One region of the Heyndrickxia sp. NPDC080065 genome, then DNA from elsewhere that is predicted to be linked to it. Evidence: riboswitches for the same ligand, from Rfam matches in the RefSeq annotation. Region 1 holds a riboswitch; each other region holds the start of a gene.
The links. Region 1 has a riboswitch for S-adenosylmethionine ahead of metK (methionine adenosyltransferase). Riboswitches for the same ligand answer to the same signal wherever they lie in the genome.
Positions count from the first base shown of each region.

Region 2: linked by a shared signal. The riboswitch ahead of ACQKP0_RS09750 (5-methyltetrahydropteroyltriglutamate--homocysteine S-methyltransferase) and the one ahead of metK (methionine adenosyltransferase) in region 1 are both predicted to bind S-adenosylmethionine.
Region 3: linked by a shared signal. The riboswitch ahead of ACQKP0_RS22695 (Na+/H+ antiporter NhaC family protein) and the one ahead of metK (methionine adenosyltransferase) in region 1 are both predicted to bind S-adenosylmethionine.
Region 4: linked by a shared signal. The riboswitch ahead of ACQKP0_RS01765 (SDR family NAD(P)-dependent oxidoreductase) and the one ahead of metK (methionine adenosyltransferase) in region 1 are both predicted to bind S-adenosylmethionine.

Region 1 is NZ_JBNNWS010000014.1:19,495-21,699, forward strand. It holds gene pckA (phosphoenolpyruvate carboxykinase (ATP)) at 1-622, opposite strand, end outside; SAM riboswitch class I at 900-1,073, shown strand; gene metK (methionine adenosyltransferase) at 1,380-2,205, shown strand, end outside.
Region 2 is NZ_JBNNWS010000007.1:79,269-81,473, forward strand. It holds gene ACQKP0_RS09750 (5-methyltetrahydropteroyltriglutamate--homocysteine S-methyltransferase) at 1-1,044, opposite strand, end outside; SAM riboswitch class I at 1,146-1,257, opposite strand; gene ACQKP0_RS09755 (sulfite exporter TauE/SafE family protein) at 1,584-2,205, shown strand, end outside.
Region 3 is NZ_JBNNWS010000025.1:18,390-20,594, forward strand. It holds partial or broken gene ACQKP0_RS22690 (Lrp/AsnC family transcriptional regulator) at 1-89, shown strand, start outside; gene ACQKP0_RS22695 (Na+/H+ antiporter NhaC family protein) at 113-1,393, opposite strand; SAM riboswitch class I at 1,505-1,612, opposite strand; gene ACQKP0_RS22700 (sigma-70 family RNA polymerase sigma factor) at 1,987-2,205, shown strand, end outside.
Region 4 is NZ_JBNNWS010000001.1:387,690-389,894, forward strand. It holds T-box leader at 1-228, opposite strand, end outside; SAM riboswitch class I at 480-588, shown strand; gene ACQKP0_RS01765 (SDR family NAD(P)-dependent oxidoreductase) at 787-1,551, shown strand; gene ACQKP0_RS01770 (Na+/H+ antiporter NhaC family protein) at 1,577-2,205, shown strand, end outside.

The DNA.
Region 1 (2,205 bases):
GAAGATAATTCATAATGGAGAAAATCCCCTTTTTCATTTCTCCTGCATATTCTGTACCACCAATTAAGATGATTTTGCGTTCAAAGGAAACGACTATAAATGTTTCTGAATTTGTCCCATCAGTAGCTGGATCCGCTTTCACATTTGGTGCTGAAAGAATCGTGAATTCTGTTTGATGTGTCTCTAATTCTTCTTCAGTTGGACGAATGAATAATTGATGTGCAAACAAATTGTGCCATGCATATTCATTAATTACCTGGATCGGTAATCGATTTTTTTTATCTGCACCAGCAAATCCTTTAAAAACAAAAACTTCATTTTGTTCTTTGAGATAATTAACAACTTTTGTATATAATTTTTCGAATGAATCCTCAGAAATTGGTTGATTAACAGAGCCCCAATCGATATAGTCTTTTGTAGAAGCTTCTTCAACAATGTATTTATCTTTAGGAGAACGGCCAGTATATTTGCCAGTTTCAGCACAGATCGCACCTGTTGATGTCAAAATTCCCTCTCCTCTTTGTAATACCTTTTCCACAAGTTGAGGTACTGCTAATTGAGCAAGAATATTATTTCCTTCTAAAACATTAGCTAATGTATTAGAATAAGCTACTGATTTCATTTATACTAACCTTCCTTTTTAGAAAAAATTTAATATCATTTATATGTTAATTAGTATAACACAATTACTTAAATAGTCTATACTATTCATGCATATTTTTTAAATAACTTAAATTTGACATATTTAAGGGTAAATTCGTTGCATTTTGCGAAAACAATCTTGAATAAAGGTTATTAAGTTTAGATATATATAAAGGAAATAAATGACGAATATTAATGATAACAAAAAGTATTGACATGGTAAAACAAATTGCGTAATATTTTACCTTGAACGGATACTCTTATCCCGAGTAGGTGGAGGGACAGGCCCTATGAAACCCAGCAACCGGCATTCTAGAATTTAGAGGTTTGAAGTTAGAAATAAAAAACTGGTTTTGCCAGTTTAAAAAAATCTAACCTCTAGAATGAAACGGTGCTAACCAGAGGCAAGGTTAATCCTTGAACGATAAGAGTGAAAGGCACGGGTAATCGAACTAAACCTTTCCTCTCATAATAGTATGATGGGGAAGGGTTTATTTTATGTTAGATTATCCGCTTTCGTAACCTATGAATGTGATTTTTATTCGTTTTGTAGTATATAAAACTGCAGGGGCAAACTGTTTAATAAATAAATTGTCTAAAAGGCATTTTAAAAACTTAAACAGCCAAATAAAAATCTTGAAAAGGATAAAATCCTTGGTTTATTTCATAATAATGGGAATGAGTACCGTGAGGCGTAAAAATAGATAGTAGAGATTCTTAATATGGGAGGAAAAGAGATGACAAAAAAACGTCGTTTATTTACATCTGAATCAGTAACAGAAGGACATCCCGATAAAATCTGTGACCAAATTTCAGATGCAATTTTGGATGCGATCTTAGAAAAAGATCCAAATGCCCGGGTTGCATGTGAAACATCTGTTACTACAGGGCTTGTTTTAGTAGCTGGTGAAATTACAACCAACACTTATGTAGATATTCCAAAAATTGTTCGAGGAACGATAAAAAATATTGGTTATACACGTGCAAAATACGGGTTTGATGCAGAAACATGTGCAGTTTTAACATCAATTGACGAACAATCTGCAGACATTGCTATGGGTGTTGATAAAGCATTAGAGGCGCGCGAAGGACAAATGTCTGAAGAAGAAATCGAGGCAATTGGTGCAGGTGACCAAGGTTTAATGTTTGGATTTGCATGTAATGAAACGAAAGAACTTATGCCGTTACCAATCTCATTAGCACATAAATTAGCGCGTCGAATTGCAGAAGTACGTAAAGAGGACATATTACCATATTTACGTCCAGATGCAAAAACACAAGTAACGGTTGAGTATGACGAGAATGATCGTCCGGTACGTATCGATACGATTGTTGTTTCAACACAGCATCATCCTGAAATTAGCTTAGAACAAATCCAACGTAATGTGAAAGAATATGTGATAGGTCCAGTTGTTCCAAGTGAATTAATCGATGAAAATACAAAGTATTTTATTAATCCAACAGGTCGTTTTGTTATTGGAGGACCACAAGGAGATGCTGGTTTAACAGGACGCAAAATTATTGTAGATACTTACGGAGGATATGCACGCCATGGCGGAGGGG
Region 2 (2,205 bases), on a different contig from region 1:
CGATGCAAATCCACATTGTGGACTCAGCCCTAATTGATTTAAGTTTACAAATTTTGAAGCTTCATCGATTCGACGCTTAATATCACCTGGATTTTCTAGTTCTCCGAACTTAGAAGTGATTAATCCAAGAATAATTTGCAAATCAGGGCGTTTCACATATCGTAGTGGTTCAAAGCCGCCGGATCGATTGTCATCAAACTCGAGGAATAAACCATCTACATTTAGACCATCGAATAATATTTCTGATACCGCATCATATCCGCCGGACTCTTTCCATGTGGATCGGAAGTTCCCCCGACATATATGCATAGTGATTTTCATATCATCAGGTCGATTTACGATGGATTCATTTATAGCTCTTGCAGCAAATTGTTGTAATTGTTTAGGATTTTGTCCTTTTTCCAGGATTTTTCTAACACCATCTTCTGAGAAAAATGAAGACCATGATGTGTCATCTAACTGCAAATATCGGCAGCCAGCATCATAGAAGGCTTGAATTGCCTTTTGATAGGCAATAGTTAGGTCATGCAAAAATTCTTCTTGGTCATGATAAACTTCTTTTGCTATTTTCCCTCTAAAAAATAGCATGTTTGGGCTTGGAATAGTCATTTTTGCTATGCTGTCTCCAGTAATGCTATGCAAAAATTTATAATCATCAAGCATTGGATGATTGGTGAAATCAATTTTTCCTGTAACTTTAACAGAATGTGCCTTTGTTGTTTTTCCATGAAATTGTAGGCCGTTTTCCGAATCATAGCCTTCTACTCCATCAAGGTTTTCAAGAAAATCAAAATGCCACCATGCTCGCCTTAATTCTCCATCAGTTACTGCCTGAAGGCCGACTTCCTTTTGTTTTTGAACGATACGAATAATTTCTTCATTTTCAATTTCCCTTAATTGATCAGCAGTGATCTTTCCTGCCGCTTTTTGCAAACGGGCATGTTTTACACGTTCAGGCCTTAATAAGCTCCCGACTTGATCTGCACGAAAAGGTGGAGTGATTGTCTGAAAAGTGTGTTTTACGTTTTCTACATTTTGAACCATTGTCTCTCTCTCCTTTGAAAAAATATATGATATTAAGAACAAACGATAAATAATAAATAAGCTCTTCCTTAAAAAAGGAAGAGCTTATTGACAAAGTCTCTTCCTCATCTTCAAGAACATAAATAGTTCTAAAGGATTTAGCACCATTCTGTTTAAATAAACAGTGGTTGCTGGGTTTCACAGGGCCAGTCCCTCCACCTCTCTTGATAAGGAAAACTATAAAATTTAATTTTATTAATATTTATCATATTATATTAATTTTGAAATAGTCAACCATCAGGGTTGCTAGTCTTTTGAATTTAGCAATAAATACTAAATATTTTATTAAAAATAATGGTTGGTGGAATACCTTGCAGGGTATAAGAATGCTCAAAAAATGACTTAACTACATGGTCAAGTTTGGTGGGCATGAGTTATTGAAGCATGAAAACGATAATGGTGTATTGAAATTTTGGATAAAAAAGGGATAATGAAAAGGGGACCATTCAAGGTTTGCTTTTCATCTGATATTTAACAATGCATTTTAAGGAGGAGCAACAATGGATTTCAGCTTTATTATTACAATTTTTATTATCGGTTTTGTTGGATCCTTTATTTCGGGAATGCTAGGTATTGGTGGAGCCATTATTAATTATCCAATGTTGTTGTATATACCAGCTATGTTGGGAGTTGCCCAGTTTAGCGCACATTCCGTGTCAGGAATAACAGCTGTTCAAGTGTTTTTTGCTACGATTGGCGGGGTATGGGCCTATCGAAAAGGCGGTTTTCTAAATAAATCACTAATTGCATACATGGGTATTAGTATTTTAATCGGCAGTTTTATCGGGGGATATTCTTCAAAATTTTTCACAGAGGGCGGCATTAACTTAGTCTATGGCATACTTGCCTTAATTGCAGTTGTTATGATGTTTATACCTAAAAGGGGAATCGATGATCAGCGTTTTGACCAAGTGAGATTTAACAAATGGCTCGCTTCCTTACTAGCTTTACTCGTTGGAATAGCCGCTGGTATTGTCGGAGCAGGTGGAGCATTCTTATTAGTCCCTATAATGCTTGTAGTGTTAAAAATCCCAACAAGAATGACCATCGCTTCATCTCTCGCAATTACATTTATCTCATCCATTGGTTCGATTACTGGAAAACTTTCAACAGGTCAAGTTG
Region 3 (2,205 bases), on a different contig from region 1:
CCAAGTTAGGAATATCCAGGATTCAAACAAATTTGTCTTTACGAGCTATAAAAAATACAACTGCTTTCCCTATAGAGAATAACAGGTGATTACACTTTTAAAGTAGTGAAGTTCAGGCTTTATTTTTTGTCGGGTATCCGATGAGGATAGCGATGATTCCGCATATTCCTATGAGGATTGGATAGAAAGAGTATTGCAGGATGCTCACTGGCGATATTCCGGCTACGCTTGCGGCTGCCAGGAATTGGGCCCCGTATGGCAGAAGGCCTTGGATCGCACAGGAGAAAATATCTAATATACTTGCGGACTTTCGCGGCTCAATCCCATACTGATCAGCAATATTTTTTGCAAGCGGGCCGGCAATTAAAATAGCAATCGTATTATTGGCCGTCGATAAATCAGTTAGGCCCACAAGACCGGCAATACCAAATTCAGCACCCTTTTTCGATTTAATCCTTCGTGTCGCAAGGTGAAGCAGAAAGTCAACTCCGCCATTAAATTTAATAACCTCCACCATTCCAGCTATTAATATCGCAAGAAAGGCGATTTCATACATGCCTGCCATTCCTTCGCCAATCTTTTGCAAAAGGCTCATTAAATGATAGCTGCCATCCGCTAAGCCAACAGCCCCGGCGAGAACAATCCCTAATGCCAGAACAAGGAAAACATTCATTCCAGCTAACGCAAAAATAATAACCAAAACATAGGGAATAATTTTTACCCAACTATAGCTCAAATGCTCTACTTGTGCCGTGTCACCCATTGTGATAACCCCTAAAATAATGCCCGTTATAATAGCTGCTGGCAACGCAATCCAAAAATTCACCTTAAATTTATCCTTCATTTGTGCACCTTGTGAACGTACGGAAGTAATAGTTGTATCTGAAATAAAGGATAAATTATCGCCAAACATCGAACCGCCAATAATCGCCGCCATTACTAAAGCCATGGGAAAATCGGTATGCTCGCTTATCCCAACTCCAATTGGCGCCAGTGCAACAATCGTTCCCATCGATGTACCCATTGACAGGGAGATAAAGCCGGCAATGATGAACAAGCCTACGACAAGCAGGTTTTCCGGAACAACCGATAAAGCAAAGTTAACAGTGGAGTCCACTGCCCCCATGCCTTTTGCTGCCTCTGAAAAGGCCCCAGCTAAGAGAAAAATAACAACCATCAGCATGACATTTAAATTTCCTGCGCCTCGGCAAAAAATATCAACCTTTCGCGCAAACGGTTCTTTTCGATTCATCGCTAGAGCCACAGCGCCCGAAATGGCAATGGCTACAATGACAGGAAAGGCATAAAAATCACCTGTAATAACTCCTGAACCAATAAATAAAATCAAAAAAACAACAAATGGGATCAGCGCCCATGGATTCCCTTTATTCATTGTTCTACCTCCAAAAAATAAAATAGGACACGTCTTTTATCCATATTTTGCCCCGAAAAAAAGGCCTCATCTTGAAACAACAAGAAGAGGCCTTATATCTATAAAACACTCATCTTATCTATCAAGCCTTTGCTTGCTGGATTTGGCACAGCAACTTAATCACTAAGTTCCGCTGCCGAGATCTCATCGGGCCAGTCCCTCCATCTCTCTTGATAAGAAGAAAAATATTATATTTTTTTGTCACAGCAAATAAAAGATTACATGATTTTTATTCCCTTATCAACAAAATTTTTATGGATATTTTTGGATTATGGTATAAAATCAAAATAATTTTAAGTTATTAACCGTAATCACAAAATAATTTTTTTTGAGCAAAAGAAAATTACATACGTAGAGGCTTATAAAAAGTTCTAGTTTGACAAGGAAATCTAATTTAGTGGAATAAAAAGTCTCTTGTTGTTCAACAATCGTCCAGATTCTTGAAAAGGTCGGAGTTCTTTTTTGTATTAGAGATCTAGATTTTACTTTCGTATTTCGTTTAAACTTTTTCTGAATAATACTGCTCTAATATTATGAAAGGAGTTATCAATAATATGGAAAATATCAATGTTGTTAAAAAAGCCATAAAAGGTGATGAGCAAGCATTTGAATTATTACTAAAACAAGAGAGCAGTAAACTGTATAGAACTGCATTTTTATATGTAGGGAATAAAGAAGACGCTTTGGACGTTGTCCAAGATACAGTTTGTAAAGCATATGAATCTATTGGCAAATTGAAAAACCCGGAATATTTTAGTACCTGGATTATTAGA
Region 4 (2,205 bases), on a different contig from region 1:
AGGGACGAATATTTTCGCGGTACCACCCTAGTTGTGAACAAATATCGTTCACCTCTTGACCTTGTTAACGATCGAATGACCGTCTTTCCCTTCATAAAGACATCTCTTTATTACGAAAAAGAAGCTCCAGGATTGTAATTCATGCTTATCTTTGTACTGATTTTCACCACCATCAGCTCTCTATAACAGGGAGATAAAACATTACTTGTTTCCTTTCATAGCCGAATCTTATATTAACGAATATTTATTGTTTTGAATTATATATTGATAAGGTGTTTATTGTCAACTCCCAAAATAAATTTTTTTAGCATTATTTTATTGACATCTTAGTATTAACCCAGTCTAATTAATCAATTTTTCATCTGCTTACGATTGCATAGTGATAGTATTAATAAAATCCATACTAAAATAAAATTGACTTTTTTTAAACCTTTGTGTAATTTATATAAATAGGATGTAAATTTAATTTCATATTGTATCTCTTATAAAGAGTAGCTGAGGGACTGGCCCTATGAAGCTCGGCAACCTTTCATGTTCATCGTGATTTGGTGCTAAATCCTGCAAAACATTTGTTTTGAAAGATAAGAGAGGACTCGAACTTGTTTATCCAAGGCCTCTCTATTTTGAGTGGCCTTTTCTTTTTCTCCATCGTTAACAGAAAAGATAGTCCCATTTTTAACTTTCTTCTTCGCTTTGTACAAAATAGAGGGCAAAATCGAAATTATCCTACATTTTAATCCGATTATTCCAATATGAATAATACATTTCAAAGAAGGAGCAATCATTATGTATTGTATGGACTTAACTGGAAAAGTAGCCATTGTAACAGGAGGGGCACAAGGAATTGGAAAAGCAATTATCCATGCACTTTTAGACTGCGGAGCGAAAGTAGTGGCGGTTGATTTAAACGTAGACCCTGAACAATCGACTAAGCAATTGCTATACCACCAGGCAAATGTAACAAAAAGTGAACAGGTCAATGAAATGATACAAACAGCTATCGAAACCTTTGGAAGATTAGACATTTTAGTAAATAATGCCGGAATTTCTTCCATGGATTATGCTGTTGATATTAAAGAAAGCGATTGGGATCGTGTAATGGATGTAAATGCAAAAGGAGTTTACTTATGCAGCCAGGCTGTTGCACGTTACTTAAAAGAACAAGGTGAAGGTGGAAAAATTATTAATATTTCCTCACAGGCTGGAAAAAATGGCTATCGATTAATGGGAAGCTATGTTGCGTCTAAACATGCAGTATTAGGTTTTACAAAAGTAATGGCAATCGAATTAGCAAAAGACCAAATAAATGTAAATGCTGTTTGTCCAGGAATAGTTGAAACAGATATGAAAAAAAATGAAAGAATTATAGGAGGTGAGTTAAGAGGATTAAACGCGGAAGCCATTAAAGATGAGGATATTTCACAAGTGCCATTAGGAAGAACAGCGACTCCTCAAGATATCGCTCATGTCGTTGTTTTCCTAGCATCGAAATACTCTGATTATATGACAGGACAAGGGATTAATGTAACAGGTGGAATGACGATGCACTAATGATCAAAAAATGGAGGGAAGAGAAATGACTAATCAAAAAGAAAAAAAAGGAAGTGCGCTTGCTCTTTTACCCTTGCTTATCTTTGTACTGCTTTTTATCGGTACAGGGCTTCTTTCAAAAGACTTTTCAAAAATGCCACTAAGTGTTGCGGTTATCATTGCTGGTGCCATTGCTCTTTTAATGAATAGGAAAGAAACTTTATCGAAAAAGATTGAGATCTTTTGTAAAGGGGCTGGGCATTCGAATATTATCTTAATGTGTATAATTTTTATTCTGGCAGGAGCTTTTGCGGGTGTTGCGAAGGAAATGGGTGCTGTTGAATCGACAGTCAATCTTGGATTATCCTTACTTCCGGCAAATTTATTAATGGTTGGACTATTCGTCATCGCCTGCTTTATCTCCACCTCTATGGGAACTTCTATGGGAACAGTTGTTGCACTAGCTCCCATTGGAATAGGAATTGCAGGACAAACAGATATTCCTATGGCATTGGCAATGGCTACTGTTATTGGCGGCGCTATGTTTGGGGATAACTTGTCAATGATATCAGATACAACCATTGCAGCAGTAAGAACACAAAATACACAAATGAAGGACAAATTCAAAGTTAATTTCTTTATTGTTCTCCCTGGAGCCATTCTAACAGCTATTAT